One region of the Stenotrophomonas sp. YJH_SMC_135 genome, then DNA from elsewhere that is predicted to be linked to it. Evidence: riboswitches for the same ligand, from Rfam matches in the RefSeq annotation. Region 1 holds a riboswitch; the other holds the start of a gene.
What was found. A riboswitch is a leader RNA that binds a small molecule or an ion and turns the genes downstream of it on or off. The one in region 1 is predicted to bind thiamine pyrophosphate.

Region 1 (15,185 bases):
CACCTTGTTCCAGTCGACACCGTTGCGGTACTCCACCCCCAGCCAGGCATTGCGCAGGGCCTCGCGCTTGCGTGGGGTCATCTGCAGCAGCAGGCGATCGAAGGTGGTAGCCAGTGCCGCGTGGCGACGATCCACGGCCAGCACCAGCTGGTCGTTGAAGCCGGCCGGTGCCGCCACCTGCAGCCGCCCCGGGAAACGGCTGCGCAGCAGGTGATCGACCACGGCAAGGTTGCCGATGTACGCATCGGCGTCGCCAGCGAGCAGGCGCTGCAGCGACTGTTCGGCACTGCGTGCAGCGATGATCCGCGCCTGCGGTGCCTGCTGCAGCACGTAGCCGCGCACACGCTCCGGGTCGGACAGCAGCACGCGCTTGCCCTGCAGGTCAGCCAGGCCCAGCAGCGACTCGCCATCGCTCCTGACCACAATCACGTTCGGCACGCTGATGAAGGGCTGGCTGAACACCCAGTCCGGGCCCAGGTAACGTGAATCGACAGGAATGCCCATCACCGCCTGCAGCTCACCGCGGCGGGCCTTCTCGCGCACCTCGTACCAGTCGTGGCTGTCCTCGACCTGCAGGTTGGCACCGGCCTGCATCAGGCGCTGCAGGTATTCGCTGGCCAGCCCGCTGGGCCGGCCATCCTCGCCGGTGAACGACAGTGGCGCGGCATTCGGGGCGAAACCGATCTTCAACGGCTGCTCCAGCACGCGCTTCTCGGCCTGGCTCAGCGCCAGCTGCGCCGATGCCGACCAGTGCGGCGGTGGCAGCCATCGTTGTGCGAGGGCATCACGCTGGGCCTGGCTGGTGGCCGCCAGCGCCAGGTCCAGGGCTTCAGCCAGGGGTTGCTTGCTGTTGGGAATGCCGAAGTGCAGCCGTTCAGGGGGCAGGTCGCTGGGCCGCAACAGCGCCACGCCCTGCAGGCGCCGGCTGGCAATCAGCTCGGTGGCGACAAAGGCATTGCCGATGTAGACGTCGGCCTTGTCGTCTCTGACCATCTGCAATGCGCTCAACGTGTCGTTTACGACAAGCTGGCGGGCACGCGGGAATCGGGCGCGCACCTGCGGACCGGTCAGGAAATCCTGCTCGATCACCACCCGCAGACCCTCCAGGTCGGGCATGTCGGAGGCACGCAGGTCGTCCGGCCGGCCCACCAGGGCCAGCGGCGCTTCGCTGTAGGCCGCGGTATAGACCATGCAGCGGGTGCGGTCGGCACTGAGGCCGACATTCATCACCACGTCGATCTCGCCACGACATGCCGCATCCAGCACGGATGTCCAGTCCGGATAGCGGCGCGCCTCGACCTTCATGCCGAGCTGGCGTGCAAGATGCGACAGGTAGTCCGGTCCCAGACCGACCTGCTGGCCGTCACGGAGGGACTCGAACGGCGGCCAACCGCTGTCATACTGCCCGACAACGATGGTCGGATGCGCCACCAGGTATTCGCGCTGCAACGGGCTGAGCGGCAGCAGCCCAGGGGCCGGCTGTGCCTGGGCCACGGGCAGGGCCAGCACCGCCAGCAGCAGGAGCAGCCCGCGAACAGCCCACCTACGCATCTGCGTCGATCTCCTAGAATCCTGCCAGGGACCGCGATGGTCGCGGTCCGGCGTGCCCGATGGCCATACTAGAGCATGAGCTTGCGCATCATCATCGCAGACGATCACCCGGTGGTCCGCATCGGTACCCGCGCCGTCATCGAGTCGAGCGGCGTGGGCCGCGTGGTCGGCGAGGCCGACAGCGCGCAGGCGCTGATGACCCTGCTCGCCAACCAGCCCTGTGACCTGCTGGTCACCGACTACTCCATGCCGGGCAGCCCGCAGGCCGATGGCTTCGCCATGATCGGCATGATCCGCCGCCGGCATCCGGACCTGCCGGTGCTGATGCTCAGCGTCTCCAGCAACCTGGCGATCCTGCGCATGGTGCTCGACAGTGGCGTGCTCGGTCTGGTCGACAAGAGTTCGTCAATGGACGAGCTGCCGCAGGCCATCCAGTCGGTGTACCGCGGCCAGCCCTACATCAGCCGCAGCCTGCGCGAGCGGGTGGACGCGGCCGGCAGCTGGCGCATGCGCGAGGGCGACGGCAAGCCGTTGTCACCACGCGAAGTGGAGGTGCTGCGGCTGCTCGGCACCGGCATGACGGTGAAGGAGATTTCGCTGCAGCTGCACAAGAGCGTCAGCACCATCAGCCGGCAGAAGGGCGACGCCATGCTCAAGCTGGGGTTGAAGGGCGACGCCGAATTGTTCGACTACCTGCGTGACGGCAAGATCTGAGACGCACTTCACATCACAGACCCGGCTGCCGCACCCCCTCTTTGACGGTCTGCGGATCTGTGCCAAGATGGACGGGCATGAGTTCTCAATGCGAGGTCGAAGGAATCGACCGGCTCATGTCCTCGCTCCCGTCCGTGGTGGATGGGGTGCGGCTTCCTGCCGGCCGTCTGGCCCGGCAACGCTGACCATGGAGAGGCGCATGCAGTCCCCCCCCGAGCTACGTTGGACCCTGCTGTTGCGGCCCCTGCGCGCATTCGCGGCATGCCTGCTCGTCTCTCTTTCCGCTGCCGCCTGCAGCGCCGCCGATCCGGCCCCCTCGTCCTCCCAGCCTGCGCCTGCGCAGGCTGCCAAAGCGCCCCGACAGGATGTTGCCCCGATGCAGAACCCCTCTCCCGATGCCGCCGTCACCCCGCCCGACGCGCCTACCGTGATGTATTTCATCTACCAGGTGGATGGCGACGGTGCGACGTCCTATGAGGTCCAGAACGGCAGCGTGGCGACCTTCTGGTTCGGCCACCGCTTCACCCTGGACGGCACCACCTACTACACCGGCTTTTCCTGGGATACCCGCGAGCATTACGGCAAGCCGGGCGAACAGCAGCCGGCCGGCCCCGACGACCGCGCCAATCTGGCCGAGGCCACCTTCGTACTGGCCAGCGGCGACGCGAAGAAGCCGTGGAAGTTCCGCGGCCAGGAATGGACCATCGGTGCGCTCGGCGCCTACGACAAGGCCGACGACGTCGATACCCGGCGCAAGCCGATCGAACACCGCACCGCCGACGGCCGCCTGCTGCTGGCAGTGCCGACCAGCAGCTTCGACCGCGGCATCAGCAGCAGCGGCTACGCCCTGCTGCTGTTCAACCCCAAGCGCAGCGAGGACGACCTGGACAGCAAGGTCTGGCGCTATGTCGGCTCGGTGCGCACCGGCGAAGACAACAGCGCGGCCTGCGACGACGGCAACGTGATGCCGTGCACCGACAGCGATGGCGAACTGGCCTTCGTGGCCGATGGCAACGGCCTGCCGCAGCTGACCGTGACCTTCAAGGGCACCACCATCGAAGCCCCGGGCAAGACCCGCGCGCTGGGTGCCGGCGACACCGTGCACTACCGCTTCGACAGCAAGGCCCAGCAGTACATCGCGCCCTGATTTCCATCCGCCGCAGGCGGGTTACCTGTTGACCGACATGTTCTTGACTCACGGATGAGTCCGGTTGGCGATTCGCGGCATCGGCCGCTCCATCAACCCCGAGGAAAACGTCATGGCACAGCATGACTACAGCAAAAAGGAAGTCCTGGACATCGTCGAGCAGGTCGCCCGGCAGAAGGGCATCCCGGTCGATGACTTCATGCGCTTCGCGCACATCGAGACCGGCGGCACCTTCAACGAGCGCGCCCACAACACCTCGACCGGCGCCAAAGGCCTGTTCCAGTTCGTGCCCGGCTCGGCCCGCCAATACCACCTGACCGGCCACGAATTCGACCCGACCCGCAACACCGAAGCCGCCGCGCAGATGTACCAGGACAACCTGGGCTCGATGGCGCGCCGCAATGAGCGCACCGGCCACCCGTACCTGTCCGGCGGCGACACGCCGACCGGCCTGGACCTGTACCTGGCCCACCAGCAGGGCAGCGCCGGCTATGGCTCGGTGCAGACCGCGATCGCCACCGGCACCTTCGGCGTGGTCCGCAACGGCCATGGCGAAGAGATCAACATGCGCCGCAACGTGCTCAACCAGATCGGGTCCGATGCCAAGGCGCTGACCGGCCACACCCTGGCCGAAATGCGTGGCATGAACGACGGCGACCTGGCGCGGACCTTCTCCAGCTACTACATCCACAAGTACGCAGCGATCAGCATCCCGGAAAAGCACATCACGCCGCAGACCGTGGCACCGGGCCAGGCCCAGGCTCCAGCCACACCTGCGCAGACCGCCGCAGTGGGTGCCGCTGCGGCCACGCTGGCGGCGACCGCAACGGCTCCTGCTGCGCCGAAGCCGGGCATCGAACTGCACGCCGCGTACGACGCTGGCGTGAAGTACGACGATGTGAAGTACGCCATCAACATCCCGGGCCACGCGCTGTACGTGCCGGGCAAGACCGGCAAGAACGTGGACCAGGGCTACATCGATTGCTCCGGCTGGGTCGGCACCCTGCAGAACCGGACCATGGACGAGATCAACCAGAAGGCCGGGCACGCTGTCTTCAGCAAGGCCGACCGCATCGACTTGGGCAACCTCGGTTCCGGCGGCATCGTGCACAAGGCCGTCGAACAGTCCGGCGTGCTGCTCGAGCGCGACGCCATCCTCAAGCCCGGTGCGCTGAAGGAAGGCATGGTCATCGGCCTGGATACGGCCAGGACCCGCCACGAGCACTGGAATGGCATCGACCACATCGTGATGGTGGTGCGCGACCCGAACACCGACAAGCTGCTGATCAGCCAGTCCACCGGCAGCAAGGGCGTGCACACCATGCCGGTGGAGGATTACCTCAAGCAGGTGAAGGACCACCCGCACTGGAAGCTGTTCGCGTCGGACCCGTTGTCCAAGGCGCGCGACCTGCTGGAAAGCCGCACCCAATCGCATGAGCAGACCCAGGGCAAGCCTGCGGCCGAACACAAGGCCGCTGCCGCCCCGCACGCCGAGCTGTACAAGCCGGGCGCGCACAGCGAGGGCGTGCGCAAGGTGCAGGAGCAGCTGGGCCACCTCGGCTATGCCGGGGCCGACGGCAAGCCGCTGGCCGAGGACGGCCGCTTCGGCCGCAATACCGAAGCGGCGGTACGCCAGCTGCAGAAGGACAACGGGCTGGTTGCCGACGGCATCGTCGGTGCGAAGACGCTGGATGCGATCAAGGAGGCCCGCGAGCGCCCGCTGCTGAACGACGAGCGGCACCCGCGCCATCCGATGTACCTGCAGGCCACCGAAGGCCTGGAGCGGATGCCGGCGGGCACCTTCAAGGACCGCCACGCGCTGGAAAGCGCCGCAGCGGCCCTGACCAGGGAGGCGCATGCCGCCGGCCTGCAGCGCATCGACGCGGTGGTGCCCAGCCCGAACGGTGAGCGCCTGTTCGCCGTGCAGGGCACGGTCGGTGACCCGGCGGCCAGCCGCGTTGCGGTGGAAACCCGCACCGCCAGCGAGCAGAGCATGGCGCTCAGCAGCGGCGCGGTGCAGGGCGCGCCGAACGTGCTGCACCAGCAGCAGGACGCGCAGCAGGAACAGACCCGCCAGGCGCAGAAGGCCATGGGCGTCTGAGCCCGCAGCGCCTTGCAGACCGGGAGGGGCCGCGCCATGCGCGGCCCTTTCCCTTTCTGCCAGCTGAGCGGTAAAAGCCACTTTCAGCCTTGCTTCATGCCGCCTGCCGCTAGATGAATGCGCAAGCCGCCCGGTAGGCCAGGCAATGTTCCGGCAATGTCGGAACGCCAGCGTGGTCTCCACGGCAGCCGGGGCGCCCCGCGCCCTCCCTGCCCAGCGTGGCATGCACCTCACAGGAGAACCGAACATGCTCAGTACTTCCACACTCAGCTTCCGTGGTCTGGCGATGGCCCTGGCACTGGTTGCCGGTGTCGCCGTGGTCAGCGATGCCAGCGCGATGTCGAGGAAGGACAAGCGCACCCTGGTCGGCGCCGTGGTCGGTGGCGTGGCCGGCAACCTGCTGTCCAACGGCGACCCTGCGGCCACCGTCGGCGGTGCCGTGGCCGGCGGCGCGATCGGCAACCTGACCACCTCCGACCGCCGCGACCGCCGTTACTACGACAATCGCCGTTACGACGACCGCTACGATCGCCGTTACGACCGTGGCTACTACCGCAGTGGCTACTACGACCGTGGCGATGACCGCCGCTGGCAGCGTGAGCGCTACTACGACAACCGCTACTACCACGACCGCGGCCGCCATCGCGGCTGGTAAGCAGCGCCGACATACCGATGACGCGGAGACGGGCGGGTCGATGACCCGCCCGTTTGCGTTGGCCACGCGCATGGCGTTGAATGCGCAGCCTTGGATGTGACTTTCCCGATCGGACTGTGGCATGACGTCTTCCTCCCACCGCGTGCAGGGCCTCAACAACGACGAGGTCGCTGCCGACTGGCCACCGATCAGCGCGGCGGACATCGCGTGGCTGAGTACGCGTTACCCGCAGCTGGGCGGGCACAGCCAACCGCGCTGGCACAGCCCGCGGCCGCTGTCTGCCGCCGCCATCGTCGACGACACGCGCGGCGCGGTGTTCATCAAGCGCCACCACCACAGCGTGCGCAGCGCGGCCTGTCTGGAAGAAGAACACCACTTCATCGCCCATCTCGCCGCCGCCGGCGTGCCAGTGGTGCAGGTGCTGCCGGCCACCGATGGCCACACTGCGGTCGAACACGGCGAATGGACGTTTGAACTGCACGATGTCGGCGTGGGCGACGACCTGTATCGCGACGCGGTGTCGTGGTCGCTGTTGACCGATGTCGCGCAGGCCCGCGAGGCAGGGCGCACGCTCGCACAGCTGCACCGTGCCGCCGCCAGCTACCACGCGCCCCAGCGCAGCACCCATCTGCTGGTGGCGCGCGACGACCTGATCCGTGCCGACGATCCGATCGCCGCCATCAAGGCAGGACTGGATGAACGTCCCGGGCTGGCACGCTATCTCGCGCGCATTCCATGGGAAGCACAGCTGCAGCGCGACGTGCTGCCGTGGCACGCCGGCCTGGCCGAGCGCCTGCGCGCCGAGCCCCGGCTGTGGGCGCACAACGACTGGCATGTCTCCAACCTGCTGTGGCGCAACGGCGAGGTCAGCACCGTGCTGGATTTCGGCCTGGCGTCGCCCACCAGCGCGCTGTTCGACCTCGCCACCGCGATCGAGCGCAACGCCGTGGCGTGGCTGGAACTGGAGCGCGGCATGGAGGCGGTGCGCATCGATATCGCGCTGGCCCTGCTCGACGGCTACCGCGAGGTGCTGCCGTTGTCGGCGGCACGCGTGCACCTGCTGGCCGACCTGCTGCCAATGGTCCATTTCGACTTCGCACTGTCCGAAGTGGAGTACTTCGAAGGTGTCACCCGCTCAACCGCGAATGCCGACGTGGCCTGGCAGCCCTTCATGCTGGGCCATCCGGCGTGGTTCCACAGCGCGCCGGGACGGGCACTGCTGCAGGCCCTGCACGCCGTCGCGTGATCCGGTTGACGCAGCGTTGCGGTCAGATCCCTTTCCGCAGGAAAGGGATCTGACCCCGGCTGGCGCTCGCAAATCCGTACCATTTGTAGTGAAATGGTCACCTGAAGCGGGGGTGCCTGGATCTGCCAGGCTGAGAGAGTCCCTTGGAACCTGATCCGGTTTGCACCGGCGTAGGGAGCTTTGAGCCGCAGCCACACCCCCATCATGGGCCGGTGCACCTGCGCGCCGTCGCTTCGTCTCCCTTGTTGTCCGAAGACGAACCGAATGAACCGCTGCCTGCGCCCCACCCTGCTCTCACTCGCCCTCTGCGCCGCGCTGCCGCTGCATGCCAGCGAGGCCGAGGCCACCACCGATGCGGCTGCCACTGGTGCCGAACGCTCGCCGACCGAACTGGCGGCGGTGCGCGTGGAGGCCGGCAAGCCGAAGGCCGATACCTCGCGCGTGAATGCCTTCGGCGGCGGTTCGTGGAAGGACACGCCGGCTTCGGTGAACGTGCTCGAGCGCGACTATCTCGAACGTCGCCAGGTACGTTCGCTGTCCGAGCTGGCCAGCAACGATGCCTCGCTGGGTGATGCGTATGCACCTGTGGGCTACTACCAGAACATCGCCATCCGCGGCTTCGCGCTGGACGCCGCCACCGGCTACCGCTTCAACGGGCTGTCCATCGCCGGCGAGCAACGCCTGGCGCTGGAGAACGTGCAGTCGGTCGAGATCCTCAAGGGTGAAGCCGGCCTGGCGGCAGGGGTGATGGCGCCGGGCGGGATCATCAACTACATCGGCAAGCGCCCGGCTGAAGTACGCACCGCCACGCTCGGCACCGATTCGGAAGGCTCACGCTACGTCGCCGTCGATGTCGGCCACTGGATCACCCCGCGCTTCGGCCTGCGCCTGAATGCCGCATGGGACTCCAGCAATTCCTACGTCGCGCACGCCGATGGCCGCCGCAACTTCTACTCGCTGGCCGCCGACTGGCTGATCGGCGAGCGCGGCAAGCTGGAAGTAGATGCCAACTACCAGACCAGCTCGCAGCGTTCGGTGTCCGGCTACCAGCTGCTGGGCGCACGCGAACTGCCGCGCGGTGTCGACCGCGAGCACCTGCTCGGCTACCAGCCGTGGCAGCGCCCGGTGGATATCGCCAGCACCAACATCACCGCGCTGCATACCTACGACTTCAACGATGCCTGGCAGTCGCGCGTCTCGGTCGGCCACAGCCGCTCGGTGATCGATGACAACGTCGCCTTCGCCTACGGCTGCTACTACGCCGTGCAGTGCGCCGATGGCAGCGTGCCGGGCAACTACTTCGCGCCCAACGGCGACTACGATGTCTACGACTACCGCAGCCCGGACGACACCCGCCGCAACCAGCAGGCCCGTGCCGAGCTGCGCGGCCGCTTCGAGACCGGCAGCGTCGGCCATCAGCTGACCGTCGGCGCCGACTACTTCCGTCGTACCGTGGAAAGGCGCCCGAGCGTCAACGAGTACGTCGGCACCAGCAACATCCACGACCCGCAGGTGCCCGTGTTCGAGCCGTCGCCGAAGATGCCCGGCCCCTCCGCACGACGCCTGGACAGCCGCCAGACCGCGTTCTTCGCGCTGGACCGGATGAGCTTTGGCGATGACTGGCAGTGGTTGGCCGGTGGCCGCTTCGTGCGCCTGGACGAGCGTGCCTACGACAAGCGTGGCGTTCCGCAGCGGCACAGCCGCCTGTCGCGGTTCCTACCGCAGACCGCGGTGGTGTGGAAGGCCACCGATCAGCTCAACGCCTATGCCAGCTACGTGCGCGGCATTTCGCTGGGCCAGGAAGCGCCGTTCTGGACCAGCAATGCCGACACTTTCCTGCCGTCGGTGCAGTCGCGGCAGCTGGAAGCAGGCGTGAAGTACGTGCCGGTCGAGGCGCTGACGCTGGGTGCAGCGGTGTTCCGCATCTCGCAGCCCTACCAGTACGCCAGGCCCGACAGCAGCGACGTCGGCTACACCTTCGTCGAGGAAGGCACGCAGACCCACACCGGCCTGGAGCTGACCGCCAACGGCCAGCTGACCGACGCACTGCAGATCGTGGCCAGCGCCAGCGTGCTGCAGGCGCGCGCGCGCGACACCGGCACGCCGGCCTATGAAGGCCATCAGCTGGTGAACGTGCCGAAGGTACGCGCCAGCGTGCACGTGGCCTACGCGCTGCCGTTCGTGCAGGGCCTGGACGTGACCGGTGGCTGGCGCTATGCCGGTGCCAACGTGGCACGCGCCGATGGTGGCGTGCGCGCGCCGGACTACTCGGTGTTCGATGCCGGCCTGCGCTTCCAGCATCGCCTGCACGAACGCGCGGTGACCTGGAACCTGTCGGTGGACAACGTATTCAACCGCTTCTACTGGCGCGATACCGGCAGCAGCGGCGGTGACTACTACCTGTTCCCCGGTGCACCGCGACAGGCCCGCCTGTCGGTGACGTTCGCGCTGTGAGCGGCGTGATGCTGGAGTGGACCGCCGCGCTGTGCAGCATCCTCGGCGTCTGGCTGATGGCCCGGCGCCGGCTGGCAGCGTGGCCGGTGGGCCTGCTGTCGGTGGCGCTGTATGGCCTGGTGTTCGCCGAGGCCAAGCTGTACTCGGACACCTTGCTGCAGGTCGCCTTCGGTGGCTTCCTGGTCTATGGCTGGCTCAACTGGCGGCAGCACGCCGCCGATGAGGGCAGCATCCGCATCGTGCCACTGGCACGCGACACGCTGCTGCGCGACCTGGCCTTCGGCCTGTGCGGTGGCGTGGCGCTGGGTGCGGCCATGCACACCTTCACCGATGCCGCGCTGCCCTGGCTGGACGCGATGCTGACCGCGCTGAGCCTGGTCGGCCAGTGGTGGCAGGCACGCCGCCACGTGGCCTGCTGGTGGGTGTGGATCGCGGTGGACGTGGTCTATGTGGGTGCGTACCTGTTCAAGTCGCTGCACGTGACCGCGGCACTGTACGTGTTCTTCCTCGGCCTGGCCGTGTTCGGCCTGCGCGCATGGAGCGCCGCCGCGCGTGAACCGCAGGTGGCAACGCGGTAGCGCCACGCCATGCGCGGCCGGGCTACCGGTAGTCGCCAACCTGGGTTGGTGCGCGCCTGCCGACCAAGGTCGGCATCTACCCACCACATCCACGCATGGCGTGGATCTACTTCGGCTCCAGCAACAGGCCCAGGCGCAGCGGTTGGCGCATGTCGGCCGGCGGTGCCGCCTGCAACGGCGCGGCCTGCAGCGTCGCGCGCAGGTCGGCGTCGACTTGGGCATCGCCCAGGCTGTCGAATTCCAGTTTCGAAATACGGCCATCCGCCGCGATCCACACGCTCACCGGCAGCGGTGCCGGTGTGTCAGGGTGCGCCTGCAACCACGCCAGCACACGCTGCGCCTGCGGGTCCTGTTCCTGCTGCAGGCGCTGCTGCAGCCGGCCACCCACGGCGGCGGCGTAGGCCATCCAGTGCGCGGGGGCTTCCTGCGCGGAAACGTTGGCACTCCCCAGTGCCAACGCGCCGAACACCGCGGCCAGACGCCGCCACCAGCGGCGCATGCCGGTCCTGTTCCCTGCCATGGCCATCGCCTGCCTCCTGCACTCCCATCCAGCGCGCCATGGTCGGCGCCCTAGATGACAGGCAGATGGCGGCCGGTGATGGCCCGGCGCGATCACTCGCCCAGGTCGGCCAGCACCTTGCGTGAGGGCGCGAAGAAGGTCACGCCGGTGGTGGCGGTGGAGAAGTCGAGGATGCGGTCATGCAGCGGCGCAGGATTGCCGATGAACATGCGCTCGAGCATCTTCTCGATCACCCACAGGCGGCGGGTGTAGCCGATGAAGTAGGTACCGTACTCGCCACGCCCCGGGTTGGCGAACGGCATGTTGTCGCGCAGGATCTCGTGCTCGCCGTCGGCATCCTCGATGGTGCACAGGGTCTTGTGCGATTTCTGCGCATCTGCCGGCGCGTCGTCCAGCTCGATGTTGTCGTGCTTGGTGCGGCCGATGATCGCCTCCTGCGCCTCGGTCTTCTGCGCGCGCCACGCATCGAGGTTGTGCAGGTACTTCTGCACCACCACGTAACTGCCGCCGGCATGCTCCGGGTCCTCGTCACCCACGATCGTGGCTTCCGGCAGCGACAGCCCCTCCGGGTTGGCGGTGCCATCGACGAAGTCGAGCAGGTCGCGGCCATCGAAATAGCGGAAGCCGGCCACGTCATCGACCGCTTCGACCGCATCGCCGAAGGCCATCAGCAGGTTGCGCTCGAAGGCCACGATCAGGTCCATGGTGCGTGCGCGGATGTGGTACAGCAGGTCACCGGGCGTGGACACGGCGGTGTGGGTCGCGCCCTTGATCTCGCGGAACGGCTTCAGCTCGCGTGGCGGCGTGGAGCCTACCAGCGGCTGCCACACGCGATGGCCGATGGCCACGTTGCAGGTGAAGGTGCGCTCGATCTCGCGGATGGCGGTGTTCTTGATCAGGTCATCGGTGCTGGCCAGCACCTCGCGCGCCTTGGCGATCGACGCCTCGTCATCCTTCACCTTCAGCACCAGGAACGCCGCCGAATGGGTGAGCGGCGCAGTGATCTGCTGCGGCTCGTTGTCGAGCGTGTGGTTGACGGCGGTGATCGGTGCGGGCTGGGAGTTCACGGCGGTTCCTGCTGGCTTGAGGCGGACGCATCGCGTGTGGCGATGTGCGGGCGATCATAGCGGAACCGCCTGACCGGGGACGGAGCGGTTCTCGTTCCGTCCACCAGCGAAGGTACGAAGACCTCAGTCCACATCACTCCAGACCGCCAGTTCGTAGCCATCCAGATCGCGGAAGTGGAAGCGGCGGCCCCCGGGGAAGGCGAACACCGCCTGCACCACTTCGCCACCGGCGGCGACCACGCGCTGCCGTGCGTCGGCCAGGTCCGCGCAGTACAGGATCACCAGCGGTCCTCCGTGAGCACGCAACGGCGCGTCAGACACGAAGCCGCCCTTCAGCCGGCCATCGTCGAACTCGGTGTAGGACGGACCATAGTCGGTGAACTGCCAGCCGAACACCTCGCCGTAGAAGCGTTTGCTGCGGGCGATGTCGGCGACGTTGAATTCGATGTTGTCGATGCGGCGTTCGGCTTCGTGGGTAGCTTCGTGGCTCATGAGGTTGCTCCGTGATTGGAACCCCAGCTTCGGTCAGCGCGGCACGGCGGTCTTGAACAAAACGGCCATCATTGTCCCCACTCCAGGCGCAGCTCGCTGGCGGTCATGCCAGTCACCTCGCGCGCCTCGCGGCTGAGATGGGCCTGGTCGGCATAGCCGGCATCAGCGGCCAGCATCGCCAACGAATGCTGTGGCAGCGCGCGACTCTGGCGCAGGAAACGTTGCAGCCGCAGGATCCGCTCCAGCGTCTTGGCGCCGTAGCCGAACTGCGACTGGCTGAAACGCCGCAGGCTGCGCGGGCTCAGGCCCAACTGCGCCGCCAGCGTATCCAGCGTGGCATTACCCGCGGCGAGCGCTTGGAACAGGACATGGGCGCGCTGCGCCGGCGTATCGAGCGCGGCCGCACCCATGTGCTGTTGCAGGCAGTGCGCCATTCGCTGCAGGCGCTGTGCAGGCGCGGTGTCGCCGATGGAGGCCGCCGCCTTGTTCGCCCACGCGCCCTTCAGATCAGCCAGTGGCACGGCCTGGCCGATGATCCCGGCCAAAGGCAGGCCCAGCGCGGCCAATGCCTGGCCGGGGCGGAAGCGTGCGCCCAGCACCTGCGCACCGGGTGCCAGCGCCGGGTGCGCGGCCACACGGTCCGGGCCGACGACGAACAGCGCACCGTCGCGCCAGAGGATATCCACGCAGCCATCGGGCAATACGGTGATGTGCCCATCGGCATCGGCAGGAAGCTGGCTCTGCCACAGCTGGCCAAAGTGGCCGCGCAGCGGCGCAGGCGTCAGATGTTCCTGGTAGGTCGTGCCGGTGCCTGCAAGAGAGGAAGGGTCGCCCATGCCGCATTGTGGCGCCACGGGGCCCATAAAAGTGAAGCCCGGCGCGAGGCCGGGCTTCGGTTGGCGTGTGGGAGAGAGAGAGAGAGTCACACGCCAGCACAACACGCACTAACGACAGGCGTTTGTTACCAGGTGAAGCGCGGGCCCACGAACCACTCGCGGTCGCCGGCCTTGGCCAGCTTCACTTCGCCGCTCAGGCCCCAGTTCTGGTTGAACTTGGCGGTGGCGCCGACGCGGCCGTAGAACTCGCCGTCCGGGTTGATGCCGTGCTTCTTGGTGTAGTCCTCGTAGCCGGCCATCACGTAGCCTTCCACGTACGGGTTGAACGCGGTGCGCACGCCGACTTCGGTCGAATAGCCGTTGAAGTCCAGGCCATGCTTCATGTCGAACTTCTGGTACGCAACGCGGGCCACCAGGTCGGTGTTCGGTGCGATGCCGTAGTTGTAGCCGGCACCGATGCGCCACTGGTCGACGTCATTCTTGAACTTGTCGGTCTCCTGCGCGCTGTAGTCGCCGAAGATGTGGAAGTTCGGGTGCACCGCCACGGAACCCTTCACCTTCCAGCCATCGGCGTCGCCGCCCTTGGCATCGGTGTTCACGTAGCCGCCTTCAACGTAGTTGTACGACAGGCCGTCGGTTGCCGATGCAGCGAACGGCAGGGCAGCCAGGAGACCCAGGGCGAGCAGCGAATTCTTGTTCATCGGGACACACCTTTAATTATTTTGGTTTCGTCGGCCGCCTCCCGGGAGGGGGAGAGAGAGGAGGCGGTCGACAGGTGTGAATTATCCGTTAGGGGGTCTAATCGACCCTGAATATTGAACTGACTGGTGTATAAATAAGGCTGGCGTTCAGGGAACTCCACATGCCGCACGCGTCCGTCGCATCACTGCTGTTTCCGCCCCATGCGCGCCGCGCGGTGCGGGTGCTGCTGCTCGTCGCCCTGCCGATGATGCAGCTGCCAGCCAACGCGGCCGAGCGCGCCCAACCTTCTGCACGCATCGTGGTACAGACAGACGATGTCACGCGTTTCTTCAGCGTGCTGGATGCCACTGGAGGAAAACCAAGTGCCGAAGACCTGCAGCGCGGCTATCTGGACACCGGCACGGAGGCATTGCGCAGCTTCACCGACAGCCGCATCGGATCAATGGAGCGTTTGGCCAGGGCCATCCAGGACAAGCCGGCGTTGTTCGCCAGGGCGCGGACCTGTGCAGCGGCATTGCCGGCGATCCGCGCGCGGGTTGCCGACGCACTCGATCGGTTGGGCACGCTGCTCCCCACTGCACGTTTTCCTCCGGTCACCGTGCTGGTCGGGCGGGGTAACAGCGGCGGCGTCACCACCGAAGATGGTGTGGTGATCGGACTGGAAGCACTGTGCAACGCCGACTGGATGCAGCCTGACGTCGGCGATCGTTTCGTGCACCTGATCGCCCATGAGTACGTGCACGTGCAACAGCCCGGTGCGAGCGTCGATGTCGCGCAGCCCACCCTGCTCTATCAGACGTTGCTTGAAGGCGGCGCCGAGTACGTGGGTGAACTGATCTCGGGGCAACCGGCCAACGCGCATCTGCGTCGCTGGGCCCAGGGCCGCGAATGTGCGCTGGAGCGCGCGTTCGTACAGGACAGTGGGGGCACCGATCTTTCGAAGTGGCTGTACAACGGCCCCGGCGATGAAGCACGACGTGGAGATCTCGGATACTGGGTCGGCTACCGCATCGCGCGCAGCTATGTTTCCCGCGCGCCAGACAGGACCAGGGCCATCGCCACGCTGCTGGATGTGCGGCCCGACACCGCCGCGACCGTGTTCGAGGCGGGTGGATGGACGCC
Region 2 (15,185 bases), on a different contig from region 1:
GTCGACGCGGCGACCGAACACGATGGTGCGGCCATCGTCCAGCCAGGCCCATCCGCGCAGCTCTGCCGCCTCGTTGGTCAACTGCTCGGGCGTACCGCCCGCGGCCGGCACCCGCCACAGATCGCCCAGCTGCGGATTGCGCACGAACACCAGCCATTGCCCATCGGGCGAGTAACGCGGTGCGTAGTCGAAGTCGTCCTGGTCGACGCTGTACGCCAGCGCGCGCCACTGACCACTGGCCAGGTCCAGCACGCGGATGCCACGGTGCGCGTAGCGCCCGACCATGCTGCCGAACACCAGGCCGCGACCATCGGGCGTCCAGTCGAAGCTGAGCAGCTCGGTGCCATCGCAGCGCGTGGCCTGGCGCAGGGCGCCACCGGTTGCGCTGGCGATCAGCACCTGGCAGCCACCGTCGGCGGAGAACCGTGCGAAGGCAATTTCGCGACCATCCGGCGACCAGTTCGGGAATCGATCGACGGCACCGGCCGGCGGCGCCAGCAACTGGCGCGCCGGCGCGTTGCCGGAGGTCTGTACCTTGATCGCACCACCGCCGTTGCCATCTTCGTTGGCGCCTTCATAGGCCACCAGCGAACCATCCGGTGACAGCGTGGGATAGGTTTCAAAGCCGCTGGTTGCGGTGATCAACCGATAGGGACGCTGGGGGCTGCCGATCACCCGCGTGCCGTTCTCCACGGCGGCCTCCACCGGCGAACTGCTGGCCGGTGCGCGGCGCAGCAGCAGCGTGGTCATCACCAGCAGCGTGGCCAGCATCAACACGCCCAGCGCCAGCAGCACGCGGCGGCGGACATGGCGCCAGCGGCGGCGCGATTCCTGCGCGCGCGCGGGCAGCACCGCGGCGGCGGCGAGTGCGGGCTGCACGTCCACACCTTCGTCGTCAGGCAAGCCCGCAGCCGACGGCTCCGCATCGTCCAGCGCCTGTACCGGTACCAGAAGCCGATAGCCGGTCTTGGCAATGGTCTCGATGTAGGCCTGGCCGCTGTCGTCGTCGTTGCTGAACGCCTTGCGCAGCTGGGTAACGGCCTGGGTCAGCACATCGTTGGTCGGCAGCGTGTCCGGCCACACCTCGGCGAACAACTCGTCGCGGGTGACCACACGGCCCGGCTGCCGCAGCAGCACGCGCAGCACGCCCAGCGCCTTCGGCGTCAGCCGGCGCGGACGACGCGCACCGACGACCTCGACTTCGCGCGAGGACAGAGTGACGATGCACTCTCCTATCCGTATCCGATCGGACACGGGTGGCTGTATTTCGCTGCTGTTCATTTTCTGCTACACAGTAGAGACAGGTCCCGGGCAGTGTTTGCCTTCGTTACGGTCCCGTCCTGGGAACAGCGAAAAGCCAGACTCCGCACAAAGCATCGGCGCATACCGCAAAAACAATCGAGCGCGCGAATACTAGCCTATGCAAGTTACCTCGCCTATCGCGTGGTCGACATCAGGCTCTCTCTCGCCGACGCATTCACATAATTCGCGACATCATTCGCGCCCTCTTGGGCGCGAAATTTTTATCTGGCGTTCATTTTCACATGCGCCGCAGCATGGTCAATCCGACCAGCCGCGAAACCACCAAAGCCACGTACATCACGCCGGAAAACTGCTCCAGCATGACCAGTGCTCGTGCCTGTGGATGCAGCGGCACGACATCACTCAAGCCGACTCCAGACAGCAAGCTGAAGCTGAGATAAAGCAGCTCCATCCAACTGCGCTGCGCCTGCCCGCCGGTGCCCTGGAAACTGCCCGGATACCACTGCTGGCACACCGCGAACGCGAAGGCGAACGCCCACGCCAGCAGGGTGAAGGTTGCGCCTGCGGCGAACAGTTCGTCGCGGGTGACCTTGTGGTCCTGGAGCATGTAGGCAATCAGGGCGCCAGCCGTGTAGAAGTACAGCAGGCTCTCCAGCACCTGCGCGGTGGTCAGCAATGCGGTGCGCTCGAGCAATGCGCCTGCCAACGAGAACACCACCGAGGGAATGGCCAGCAACAGCGCCAGCCAGGTGCCCAGCGGGCTGCGCTGGACCACCCACAGCGCCAGGCCGAGTACCGCCATGCCGAACATGCCCAGTGCCGCGCGGCCGGCGGCGGTGTCATCCAGCGCGGGATACAGCAGCACCGCCAGCAGCTGCGCGCCCAGCAACCAGGCCGAAGGATGCCGGCGGGCAATGGCCAGCCAACGGGTGGTCATGGCAACAGGCATGGTGTCCTTTCCGCGGGATGATGGGCGGAGGATAGCCGGGAGCGGCGTGATGAGCGGTAGTGCCGGCCGCAGGCCGGCACCACCGTCTGCGCATCACCCCTGGTGGTAGACCTCGGCACCCGCGGCGCGGAACTCCTCCGACTTCTCCTTCATGCCGGCCTCGGCGTAGTCACGCACATCCTGGGTGATCTTCATCGAACAGAAGTGCGGGCCGCACATCGAGCAGAAGTGCGACAGCTTGTGCGCATCCTTCGGCAGCGTTTCGTCATGGAACTCCCTGGCCTTCTCCGGATCCAGGCCAAGGTGAAACTGGTCTTCCCAGCGGAACTCGAAGCGCGCCTTGCTCAGTGCGTTGTCGCGTACCTGCGCGCCCGGGTGGCCCTTGGCCAGGTCGGCCGCATGCGCGGCGATGCGGTAGGCCATGATGCCGTCACGCACGTCCTGGCGATTGGGCAGGCCGAGGTGTTCCTTCGGCGTCACGTAGCAGAGCATCGCCGTGCCGAACCAACCGATCATCGCCGCACCGATCGCGCTGGTGATGTGGTCGTAGCCCGGCGCGATGTCGGTGGTCAGCGGCCCCAGCGTGTAGAACGGCGCTTCGCCGCATTCGCGCAGCTGCTTGTCCATGTTCTCCTTGATCAGCTGCATCGGCACGTGGCCGGGGCCTTCGATCATGGTCTGCACATCATGCTTCCAGGCGATCTTGGTGAGCTCACCCAGCGTCTCCAGCTCACCGAACTGCGCCGCGTCGTTGGCATCGGCGATGCAGCCCGGGCGCAGGCCGTCACCCAGCGAGAAGGTCACGTCATAGGCCTTCATGATCTCGCAGATGTCTTCGAAGTGCGTGTAGAGGAAATTCTCCCTGTGGTGCGCCAGGCACCACTTGGCCATGATCGAACCACCACGGCTGACGATGCCGGTGACCCGCTTGGCGGTGAGCGGCACGTAGCGCAACAGCACGCCGGCGTGGATGGTGAAGTAGTCCACGCCCTGCTCGGCCTGCTCGATCAGCGTGTCGCGGAAGATCTCCCAGGTAAGCGCTTCGGCGCGGCCGTCGACCTTCTCCAGCGCCTGGTAGATCGGCACGGTACCGATCGCCACCGGCGAGTTGCGGATGATCCACTCGCGGGTTTCGTGGATGTGCTTGCCGGTGGACAGGTCCATCACGGTGTCACCACCCCAGCGGATCGCCCACACCAGTTTCTCCACCTCTTCGGCAATGCCCGAGGACACCGCGCTGTTGCCGATGTTGGCGTTGATCTTGGTCAGGAAGTTGCGGCCGATGATCATCGGCTCGCTTTCCGGGTGGTTGATGTTGTTGGGCAGCACCGCACGGCCACGGGCGATTTCATCGCGCACGAACTCCGGCGTGATGATCTTCTGGATCGAGGCGCCGAACGCCTCGCCCGGGTGCTGCTGCAGCAGGCCGGCATCGCGGATCGCGTCCAGCCGCTGGTTTTCGCGGATGGCGACGAATTCCATTTCCGGCGTGATGATGCCGCGGCGCGCATAGTGCATCTGGGTGACGTTCGCGCCTGCACGTGCACGGCGCGGCAGGCTGCGTGTGGGGAAGCGCACAGCATCGAGCTTCGGGTCGTGCTCGCGATCGCGGCCGAACGACGAACTCAGGCCGTCGAGCTGTTCGGTATCGCCGCGCTCCTCCACCCAGCCACGACGCAGCGCCGGCAGGCCCGCGGACAGATCGATACGCGCGTCCGGATCGGTGTACGGGCCCGACGTATCGTAGACCGTGACCGGTGCATTCTCTTCGCCGCCGAACAGCGTCGGCGTGCGGGTCAACGCGATCTCGCGCATCGGCACCTGCAGATCCGGACGCGAACCGGGTACGTGGATCTTGCGCGAGCCGGGAATGGGCCGGGTCACGGATTCGGAGAGTTGCTGGGCCTGTTGCTGCAGGGCGGAGAGCTGTGCGTTCATCGGGCATCGTCCAGGAAGGTCAGGGACGAAGCGGCGGCGCACTGCGACCGCGCACGGACGGTCCTTGGGCGGTGTCCGGGCACGGCTGCACTGCAAAGCTTCCCTACGCCGGTATGAGCCGGATCAGGTTCCAAGGGACTGTCTCAACCGTGGCCACATGGCCGCGGTACCCCCGCTTCTTGGCGTGCATTAGAGCATAGACCGCCCGCTCCGGGAGTTGCCCCCGCGGTCAGATCCGCTTTCCTGTGGAAAGCGGATCTGATCCGGATCGTTGTTCGTTAACAGAACCATGACGTCGCGTTCAGTAACGTGCACGTCCGTCGCCCTCCAGCGACCGATGCGTCCTTCGCCGCCGACGCGGCCCCTGCCCGGTTCGCGCTGCATGCCGCCGGTCCTTCGCTGCAAGCTCTGCTCGCTCCCCTCAATCCCTTGATCGGAGAAGCTCCTTCATGGTGTTTCGCGTTTCCATCGCACTGGTTCTGCTGCTGGTGCTGCTTGCCGGTATTGCACCAGGCCCCTTCAATGCCGTGGTGCAGTCGATGCTGGCAGAAGTCATCCGCAGCGTCGGCTGGCTGTACCTGCTGGTGGTATTCCTGGCCCTGGTGTTCCTGATGTACCTGGCTTTCGGTCGCTTCGGCAACCTGCGCATCGGTGGCGAAGACGCCGAGCCCGAGTTCTCGCGAGCCAGCTGGATGTCGATGCTGTTCGCCGCCGGCATGGGCATCGGCCTGGTGTTCTGGGGCGCCGCCGAGCCCATTTCGCACTTCAGCAAGCCACCGGAAGGGCTTGCTCCGCAGAGCCTGGATGCGGCACGCGCCTCGATGCGCTATGCATTCTTCCACTGGGGCCTGCACCCGTGGGCCATCTATGCGCTGATCGGGCTGGCAATGGCCTGGTTCCAGTTCAACCGCAACGGCCGCGGCCTGGTCAGCGACATGCTGCAGCCGATCATCGGCCGCCACCATCGCGGCTGGATCGGTAGGGTGGTCAACATCGCTGCAGTGGTCGCCACCGCGATCGGTGTCGCGACTACGCTGGGCTTCGGCACCATCCAGATCGCCGCGGGCGTGGAACGCGTGTTCGGCCTGGAAGCTACGGTCCCGGTGCAGATGACCATCATCGCCATCGCCTTCGTGCTGTATATGGCCTCCACCGCCAGTGGCGTGGAGCGAGGTGTGAAGTGGCTGTCCAACTTCAACCTGGCGTTGGCTGCCCTGCTGGCGGCCATCCTGCTGGTGCTGGGGCCGACCGGCTTCATCTTCGATACCTTCACCACCACGCTGGGCTCCTACCTCAACCAGCTGGTGACGATGAGCCTGCGCATGTCACCGTTCTCCGGCAGCACCTGGGTGGCGGACTGGACAATCTTCTACTGGGCCTGGTGGATCTCGTGGGCACCGTTCGTGGGGTCGTTCATCGCACGCATCTCGCGCGGCCGCAGCGTGCGCGAGTTCGTGATCGGCGTAGTGCTCGCGCCGACGCTGCTGGGCTTCTTCTGGTTCGCCGTTTTCGGTGGAACGGCCTTGTGGGCACAGATCTTCGGCCATGCCGATCTGGTGCAGGCGCTGGGCAATGGATATGAGACGGTGTTGTTCACGTTGTTCGACAGCATGCCGCTGCCGCTGCTGCTGTCGTGCATCGCACTGGTACTGCTGATGATCTTCTTCGTGACCTCGGCCGACTCGGCGGTACTGGTTCTGGCCAGCATGTCCACTGACGAAGCTGGCGATCCTCCGTTGAAGCGCAAGCTGGCCTGGGGCATCGCGGTGGCGTTGATCGCAGCGGCCTTGCTGCTGGCCGGTGGCCTGGATGCACTGCAGGGCATGATCACGATTGCGGCGTTGCCATTCGCGCTGCTGATGGTGCTGGTGATGGTGTCGCTGTACCGCGTGCTCGACCAGGAGTACACGCGGGAGCGGCGGCAGGCGCAGCGCCAGCGGCACATGATCGATGCGTGGATCGCGCGCGAGATGGCGGCGCAGGAGGAGACCCAGGCCGAGGCCGCACGCGCGCACGATCAGGATTGAGGGTGTTTTGCAGCCTGCGGCTGCACCGCTTTTCCAGGCAAGGGCCAAGGTCAAATTCAAAGGCGGCTCCGGGTTGCTGCTGGTTGGGTGGGGCGGTGTGGCTGGGCAGGACACGCCGTGAACCCATCCATGGGGGCTCGATGGCGCCATCCATGGCGCCAACGGTCCTGCCCACCCACACCGCCCCACCCCCGACAGTTTCCCGGTAACGGTTGGTTTTCCACGCTTTGCGTGGAAGATGTGTATCGGAAAACAAGAAGGGGTCGGATCCGTTTTCCTGCGGAAAACGGATCCGACCCCAACCATCAGCACGCGGCTGTTGCTGTTGCTGTTGCTGTTGCTTTTGATCTTCTTTTTTCTTCCTGCGGTGGCGGCCGCAGAAAACTGTCAGAGGCCGGGTGGGTGGGCTGGGCGGGGGTGTCAGCCGCATGGATGCGGCTGCCAAGCCTACAAGGACGTACTTGCGGCGTCCCCCGAACAGCCTACCCACCCGGCCCAACAAGCTATTCCGCTTCTGAACCCACCGCAGAGGGGGCTCAGCCCGTTGGCCGGGAAACTCAGTACCCCGCCGCCTGCCCATCCTTGCGACTCTCCGAAGCTCCGTAATAAACCCCGCTCTCGGGGTCGCGCATGATCGCCTGGTACCCGCCATAAGGCCCATCGGCGAACACGATGCGATGCCCCTTGCGCATCAACGCACGCACGGTTTCATAGGGGAAGCCGGTTTCCAGATTCACTTCACCACCGTCGGTCATCGCCGTGGCCTGTCCGGTCGGTTCGGTCGAGCCTTCGTGCTGGATGCGCGGTGCGTCACCGGCTTCCTGCAGGTTCATGCCGAAATCCACCAGGTTCATCACGATCTGCGCGTGGCCCTGCGGCTGCATCGCGCCGCCCATCACGCCGAAGCTGGCGTACGGCTTGCCGCCCTTGGTGATGAACGCCGGGATGATCGTCTGGAACGGCCGCTTGCCCGGTGCATAGCCGTTGGGATGGTTCTTCTGCAGCACGAACATCTCGCCACGATCCTGCAGGATGAAGCCCAGCCCCGGCGGCGCCATGCCGCTGCCCATGCCGCGGTAGTTGGACTGGATCAACGACACCATCATGCCGTCGGCGTCGGCCACGGTCATGTAGATCGTGTCGCCTTCTTCCAGCTGCTTCGGCGTGCCCGGCTGCACTTCCTTCAACGCCTTGTCCATCGAGATCAGCGCGCGGCGCTGCGCGGCGTATTCCTTGGAGATCAGCTTCTGCACCGGCGCCGGCTGGAAGGCCATGTCGGCATAGAAGCGCGCACGGTCGGCGAAGGCCAGCTTCTTCGCTTCGACGAACAGGTGCACGTGCTCGGGTGAACCGAACGGGATCTTCGAGAAATCGTAGCCTTCCAGCACGTTGAGGATCTGCAGCGCGGCGATGCCCTGGCTGTTCGGCGGCAGCTCCCACACGTCGTAGCCACGGTAGTTGCTGCTGACCGGCTCGACCCATTCACCGTGGTGCTCGGCCATGTCCTGGTAGCTCAGGTAGCCACCATTGGCCTTGAAGTAGTCGCCGATGGTGCGGGCAATGGCGCCCTTGTAGAAGGCATCGCGTCCGCCGTCGGCAATCTGCTGCAGGGTGCTGGCCAGGTTCGGGTTCTTCCACATCTCGCCCTTGCGCGGGGCGTGGCCGTTGATCGTGAACTGCTCCTTGAAGCCCGGGTACTGCGACAGCTTGGGCACCGAGCGGTCCCAGTAGTAGGCGATCACCTCGGCGACGGGATGGCCCTCGCGCGCGTAGCGGATGGCCGGCGCCAGGTTGTCGGCCATCGGCTTGCGGCCGAAGCGGTCGTGCAGCGCGAACCAGCCGTCGACCGCGCCGGGCACGGAGACCGGCAGCGGGCCGGTAGCCGGGATGTCCTTCAGGCCACGTCGCTGGAACTCGGCCAGGGTCAGCGACTTCGGCGAGCGCCCCGAACCGTTGTAGCCGTAGACCTTCTGCGTCTTCGGGTCCCAGACGATGGCGAACAGGTCGCCACCGATGCCGTTGCCGGTCGGCTCCATCAGGCCAAGCGCGGCGTTGGCGGCGATCGCCGCGTCCACCGCCGAGCCTCCCCCCTTCATCACGTCCAGTGCAATCTGGGTGGCCAGCGGCTGCGAGGTCGCGGCCATCGCATGCGGGGCGATCACCTCCGAACGGGTGGCAAAGGTGTGGCCGGTGATGCGGTCGGCGGCCGAAGACAGTGCGGGCACAGCGGCCAGTACAGCGGCGGCCAGCAGGGAACGGGCAAGGCGTCGGGACACGGTCGGGTTCCGATGGAAGGGTGGTCCCCCGATCTTCGCCGCTGCGGCCATCCTGGGGTATCGGGCAGAGGTCATGGACGTTGATCCTGGGGTGGGTGTGCAAGGTCCGCACCCAGCAAGGCGAGGATCCGCCGGATTCCGCGCAAAAACCGCCCTGAAAGGAGTGAATTCCGGTTCACCGAAACACTTTCAGCGGCAACCATCCTTGTGCCACAGGCGATTGCGCCGGATGCAACGGAAACCAACAAGAATTCCGTCGCGAGGGTTGACATCGCCAAAACGGCTGTGTTTCTCTCGATCACATGTTGCATCACAACACGCCACCGCGAACCCACAACGAAGCCGCCGACATCGGCGCCGCCTCGCTGCGTTCGATTCTTGTGCTCGTACTTATTACCCAACCAACAGGTGCGGGACGAGCCAGCGTGTAAGCAACGAATACACCGGAACTCTTCAAAAACCCGCACCCGCCCCGGTGCGGGTTTTTTCATTTCAGAACCTGGTTTCAGACGCAACCACCATGCACAACGCCCAACGCAAAACCCGGACCCACACCGCCGCCACGCCTCGTGGTGGCTGTGCCTGCGCGGCGCATGGTGCCTCCTCCACCGCTTTCCCCTGACCGGCCGGTACGTCACCTCGACGACCGGCCGTTCTTTTTTTCTTCCCACCGCAAGGAACCTCCCCCATGAGCACCAACGACCTGCCCCAGACCAAGATCGCCGTCATCGGCTACGGCAGCCAGGGCCGCGCCCACGCACTGAACCTGCGCGAATCCGGCTTCGACGTGGTGGTAGGCCTACGTCCGGGCGGCCCGACCGAAGTCAAGGCACAGGCCGACGGCTTCACCGTGAAAGCACCGGCCGACGCGGTGAAGGATGCGGACCTGGTCGCCGTGCTGACCCCGGACATGGTGCAGAAGAAGCTCTACGACGACGTGCTGGCGCCGAACATGAAGCAGGGTGCGGTGCTGCTGTTCGCGCACGGCCTGAACGTGCACTTCGACATGATCAGGCCGCGCGACGACCTGGACGTGGTGCTGGTTGCGCCCAAGGGCCCGGGCGCGCTGGTGCGCCGCGAGTACGAGATCGGCCGTGGCGTGCCCTGCATCTGGGCGGTCTACCAGGACAAGAGCGGCAAGGCGGCCGAGTACGCACTGGCCTATGCGGCCGGCCTCGGCGGTGCACGCGCCAACCTGATCCAGACCACCTTCAAGGAAGAGACCGAGACCGACCTGTTCGGCGAGCAGGCGGTGCTGTGCGGCGGTGCCTCGGCACTGGTGCAGGCCGGTTTCGAGACCCTGGTCGAAGCGGGCTACCAGCCGGAGATCGCCTACTACGAAGTGCTGCACGAACTGAAGCTGATCGTCGACCTGTTCTATGAAGGCGGTATCTCGCGCATGCTGGAATTCATCTCCGAGACCGCGCAGTACGGGGACTACGTCAGCGGCCCGCGGGTGATCGACGCCGGCACCAAGGCGCGCATGAAGGAAGTGCTGAAGGACATCCAGGACGGCACCTTCACCAAGAACTGGGTGGCCGAGTACGAAGCGGGCCTGCCGAACTACAACCGGTTCAAGCAGGCCGACCTGGAGCACCCGATCGAGAAGGTGGGCAAGGAACTGCGCGCCAAGATGGTCTGGTTGCAAGGACAGGCCGCGTAACTGCGCGGCCCTCCCCCACCCGCTTTGCAAGGTTCCCCCATGAACTCTTCCACACACCGCAGCGCGCCGCCCAACGGCGCGCGCTGGCTGACCCAGGCGCTGGAAGCCGAAGGCATCCGCACGCTGTTCGGCTATCCCGGCGGCACCATCATGCCGTTCTACGACGCGCTGGTGGATTCGTCGCTGAAGCACATCCTGGTGCGCCACGAGCAGGGTGCCGCACTGGCGGCGAATGGATTCGCCCGCGCCAGCGGCCAGGTCGGCGTCTGCGTGGCCACCTCCGGCCCGGGCGCCTCCAACCTGGTCACCGGCATTGCCGATGCGATGCTGGATTCGGTGCCGATGGTCTGCATCACCGGCCAGGTCGCCACGCCGCTGCTGGGTACTGACGCTTTCCAGGAACTGGATGTGTTCGGCCTGACCATGCCGATCGTCAAGCACAGCTGGCTGGTGCGCAGCGTCGACGACCTGCCGCGCGTGGTCGCCGATGCCTTCCGCGTCGCCCGCGAGGGCCGGCCCGGCCCGGTGCTGATCGACCTGCCCAAGGACGTGCAGCTGGCCGATGCCAGCCACCTGCCGGCGCACGTGCCGAGCAGCGTCGAGCCGCCACCTGCGCCGGCCGAAGCGGCCATCGCCGAAGCCATCGCCGCACTGGCAGCCGCCGAGAAGCCGGTGGTCTACGCCGGTGGCGGCATCGCGCTGGGCGATGCGGTGCAGGACCTGCGCGACTTCGTCGAAGCCAGCGCCATCCCCACCGTGATGACCCTGCGTGGCCTGGGCGCGCTGCCGGCCAGCCATCCGCAGTCACTGGGCATGCTGGGCATGCACGGTACCCGCGCGGCCAACATGGCGGTGCAGGAAAGCGACCTGCTGCTGGTGCTGGGTGCACGCTTCGACGACCGCGCCACCGGCAAGCTGGCCGAGTTCGCACCGTTCGCCCGCGTCGTCCATATCGATGCCGACGCCTACGAGATCTCCAAGCTGCGCAGCGCCGATGTCGCCGTGCCTGGCAACGTCGGCCATGCCATCCGTGCCCTGCGTGCGGCCTTCCCCTCCCCCAAGGCCCATCAGGACGCGTGGCGCAGGCGTTGCGCGCAGCACCGCGACCGCTTCTCGGCACGCTACGACGCACCGGGCCAGCACATCTACGCCCCGGCGCTGCTGAAGCGCCTGAGCGAGCTGGCCCCGGCCGATGCGGTGATCGCCTGCGATGTCGGCCAGCACCAGATGTGGGTGGCGCAGCACTGCCGCTTCAACCACCCGCGCAACCACCTGACCAGTGGCGCGCTGGGCACCATGGGCTTCGGCCTGCCGGCGGCGATGGGTGCGCAGTTCGCATGCCCGGAGCGCACCGTGGTGCTGGTGTCCGGCGACGGCAGCTTCATGATGAACGTGCAGGAGCTGGCGACCATCGCGCGTTGCCGCCTGCCGGTGAAGATCGTGCTGCTGGACAACAGTTCGCTGGGCATGGTGCGGCAGTGGCAGGAACTGTTCTTCGCCGAGCGCTACAGCGAGATCGACCTGTCCGACAACCCGGACTTCGTGGCGCTGGCACAGGTGTTCGGCATCGCCGCCACCCGCATCGACAACCGCGATGACGTGGAAGGCGGCCTGGCCGCGCTGCTGGCCGAACCGGGCCCGGCCCTGCTGCACGTGGCCATCGATGCACGTGCCAACGTGTGGCCACTGGTGCCGCCGAACACCGCCAACAGCACGATGCTGGAAAGCAACCCTGCCCATGCCCGCCAGGAGACCCCCAATGCAATACCGGCTTGACCTGGTGCTGCACCCGGCCGAAGGCGCGCTGCTGCGCGTGATCGGCATGGCCGAACGCCGGGGCTTCGCACCGCGCGCGATCAGCGGTGCGCCGGTGGCCGCCGACGATGGCCGCTGGCACCTGCAGCTGGTGGTGGATGGCCAGCGCCCGGCGGAAACGCTGTGCCGGCAGATCGAGAAGATCTACGACTGCGTGTCCGTGCAGGTCACTGCCGTGGAAGGAGCATCCGTATGAACACCCGTACCGTAGTGACCACGGTGCCGGTACGGAGGCGTCTTCTTCGCCGCCCGTGCCCGCATGCGGCGGTCGCCCGCACCGCGCTGGTGGCCCATGCCGGCCGCTGATGCCAGCCAGGAAAGCGATGTCGGCGACGTAAGCGTCGCCGACGTACTGGCGGCGCAGGCCCGGCTGCGCCGCTTCCTGCCGCCTACCCCGCTGCACCATGCCGAGCGCTTCGGCACCTGGCTGAAGCTGGAGAACCTGCAGCGCACCGGGTCCTACAAGGTACGCGGCGCGTTGAACGCGCTGCTGGCCGGCCGCGAGCGCGGCGATACCCGGCCGGTGATCTGCGCCTCGGCCGGCAACCATGCCCAGGGCGTGGCATGGGCGGCCTACCGCCTGGACGTGCCGGCCATCACCGTGATGCCGCATGGCGCACCGGCCACCAAGATCGCCGGCGTCGCCCACTGGGGCGCGACCGTTCGCCAGCACGGCACCAGCTACGACGAGGCCTACGCCTTCGCGGTCGAACTGGCACAGCGACACGGCTACCGCTTCCTGTCCGCGTTCGACGACGCCGATGTGATCGCGGGCCAGGGCACGGTCGGCATCGAGCTGGCCGCACACGCGCCGGACGTGGTGATCGTGCCGATCGGCGGCGGTGGACTGGCCTCCGGCGTTGCACTGGCGCTGAAATCGCAGGGCGTGCGCGTGATTGGCGCGCAGGTGGAAGGCGTCGATTCGATGGCACGTGCGATCCGCGGCGACGTGCGCGAGATCGCCCCGGTTGCCTCTCTGGCCGACGGCGTGCGGGTGAAGATTCCCGGTTTCCTGACCCGCCGCCTGTGCACCTCGCTGCTGGACGATGTGGTGATCGTGCGCGAGGCCGAACTGCGCGAAACGCTGGTCCGGCTTGCGCTGGAGGAACACATCATCGCCGAGGGCGCGGGCGCGTTGGCGCTGGCGGCCGGCCGCCGCGTCGCCGGCCGCCGCAAGTGTGCGGTGGTGTCCGGCGGCAACATCGATGCCGGTGTCCTGGCCGGCCTGCTCACCGACATCCGTCCGCGCCCGCCACGCAAACCGCGGCGACGGCGCAGCGAAACCCCGCGCTCGCCGACCACGGCCAGCGCCCTCGCCTCCCCCGCCTCTTCCCCTTCCCCCCTGCAAGCCGTCGCACCCGCTGTCGAGGAGATTTCCCTGTGACCACCATCGAACGAATTACCACCCCGCGCATCCGCATCTTCGACACCACCCTGCGTGACGGCGAGCAGTCCCCCGGCTGCAGCATGAGCCCGCCGCAGAAGCTGGTGATGGCGCGTGCGCTGGACGAACTGGGCGTGGACATCATCGAGACCGGCTTCCCGGCCAGCTCGCAATCCGACCGCGAGGCGATGGCGCTGATCGGCCGCGAACTGCGCCGCCCGAGCCTGAGCCTGGCGGTGCTGTCGCGCTGCCTGCAGGCCGATATCGAGACCTCCGCACGTGCACTGGAAGCGGCAGCCAACCCGCGCCTGCACGTGTTCCTGTCGACCAGCCCGCTGCACCGCGAGCACAAGCTGCGGATGACCCGCGAGCAGGTGCTGGAGTCGGTACGCAAGCACGTCTCGTTGGCCCGTTCCTACATCGACGACGTCGAGTTCTCGGCCGAGGATGCCACCCGCACCGAGCTGGACTACCTGATCGAGGTTTCGCGCGTGGCCATTGCCGCCGGCGCCACCACCATCAACCTGCCCGACACCGTCGGCTTCACCACGCCGGAAGAAATCCGCGCGATGTTCCAGCAGGTCATCGCCGGCGTCGCCGACGTGCCGAACGCGGCCAACGTGATCTTCAGCGCGCACTGCCACAACGACCTGGGCCTGGCGGTGGCCAACTCGCTGGCCGCCATCGAAGGCGGTGCACGCCAGGTCGAGTGCACCATCAACGGCATCGGCGAGCGCGCCGGCAACTGTTCGCTGGAAGAGATCGCGATGGTGCTGAAGGTCCGCCAGGCCTTCTACGAACAGGACAGTTCGATCAACACCCAACGCATCGTCGGCACTTCGCAGCTGCTGCAGCGTCTGGTTGGCATGCCGGTACAGCGCAACAAGGCCATCGTCGGTGCCAACGCGTTCGCCCATGAATCGGGCATCCACCAGCACGGCATGCTGCGCCATCGCGGCACCTACGAAATCATGCGTCCGGAAGACGTGGGCTGGGAAGATTCGCAGATGGTGCTGGGCCGCCACAGTGGCCGCGCCGCCGTCGAAGCGCGCCTGCGTGCGTTGGGCTTCTGGCTGGACGAAGACGAACTGAAGCTGGTGTTCGAGCAGTTCAAGGGCCTGTGCGAACAGCAGCGCGTGGTCACCGATGCCGACCTGCAGACGTTGATGCAGGGCGGCTCCAGCGCGCAGGGCTACCGCCTGGCATCGATGACCATCAGCGACGTCGGCAGCCGCGCCAACGCGCTGGTTGAACTGTCCGACCCGGATGGCAACCGCGTGGCCGAGACCGCGCAGGGCGACGGCCCGGTCGATGCGCTGTTCGGCGCGCTGTCGGCCGCTACCGGCGTGCAGCTGATGCTGGACAGCTACCACGTGCACAGCGTCGGCATCGGCGCCGATGCGCGCGGTGAAGCCAACCTGAGTGTGCGCCATGACGGCGTGGAGTACGACGGCACCGGCACCAGCAAAGACATCATCGAAGCCTCCGCGCTGGCCTGGCTGGATGTGGCCAACCGCCTGCTGCGCCAGCGTCAGGCCGCCGTCCACAGCAGCACCGACGTTCCCGCTTCCGCCACCGCCTGAGGATCCCACCATGAGCGCCTTCGACACCCCCACCCCGGCCAGCGCCGCTGGCCAGCAGTGGAACGCCCAGGACTATGCGATCGATGCCGGCTTCGTGCCGCTGCTCGGCGGTGCGGTATCGCGCCTGCTCGACCCGCGCGCCGGTGAGCGCATCCTCGACCTGGGCTGTGGCGATGGCGTACTCAGCACCGAACTGGCCCTGAGCGGTGCGCGCATCCACGGCGTGGATGCCTCGCCGGAACTGGTGATCGCCGCCCGTGCGCGCGGCGTCGACGCCCAGCTGATGG

Region 2: another riboswitch for thiamine pyrophosphate. It lies ahead of thiC (phosphomethylpyrimidine synthase ThiC); the one in region 1 lies ahead of AC5P98_RS15605 (TonB-dependent receptor).

What each region holds. Positions count from the first base shown of each region.
Region 1 is NZ_JCAFVN010000004.1:181,903-197,087, forward strand. Features, by position in the region: gene AC5P98_RS15575 (ATP-binding protein) at 1-1,551, opposite strand, end outside; gene AC5P98_RS15580 (response regulator) at 1,627-2,265, shown strand; gene AC5P98_RS15585 (hypothetical protein) at 2,642-3,412, shown strand; gene AC5P98_RS15590 (peptidoglycan-binding domain-containing protein) at 3,525-5,513, shown strand; gene AC5P98_RS15595 (glycine zipper 2TM domain-containing protein) at 5,761-6,168, shown strand; gene AC5P98_RS15600 (phosphotransferase enzyme family protein) at 6,290-7,414, shown strand; TPP riboswitch at 7,513-7,608, shown strand; gene AC5P98_RS15605 (TonB-dependent receptor) at 7,679-9,868, shown strand; gene pnuC (nicotinamide riboside transporter PnuC) at 9,877-10,446, shown strand; gene AC5P98_RS15615 (hypothetical protein) at 10,553-10,972, opposite strand; gene AC5P98_RS15620 (Dyp-type peroxidase) at 11,059-12,033, opposite strand; gene AC5P98_RS15625 (VOC family protein) at 12,157-12,525, opposite strand; gene AC5P98_RS15630 (helix-turn-helix transcriptional regulator) at 12,594-13,361, opposite strand; gene AC5P98_RS15635 (OmpO family porin) at 13,487-14,062, opposite strand; gene AC5P98_RS15640 (DUF2268 domain-containing putative Zn-dependent protease) at 14,224-15,185, shown strand, end outside.
Region 2 is NZ_JCAFVN010000002.1:598,593-613,777, reverse strand. Features, by position in the region: gene AC5P98_RS09340 (winged helix-turn-helix domain-containing protein) at 1-1,281, opposite strand, end outside; gene AC5P98_RS09335 (ion channel) at 1,541-2,212, opposite strand; gene thiC (phosphomethylpyrimidine synthase ThiC) at 2,306-4,150, opposite strand; TPP riboswitch at 4,233-4,334, opposite strand; gene AC5P98_RS09325 (BCCT family transporter) at 4,600-6,177, shown strand; gene ggt (gamma-glutamyltransferase) at 6,735-8,453, opposite strand; gene ilvC (ketol-acid reductoisomerase) at 9,142-10,116, shown strand; gene ilvG (acetolactate synthase 2 catalytic subunit) at 10,156-11,892, shown strand; gene AC5P98_RS09305 (ACT domain-containing protein) at 11,876-12,127, shown strand; gene AC5P98_RS09300 (threonine dehydratase) at 12,224-13,315, shown strand; gene AC5P98_RS09295 (2-isopropylmalate synthase) at 13,312-14,898, shown strand; gene AC5P98_RS09290 (class I SAM-dependent methyltransferase) at 14,909-15,185, shown strand, end outside.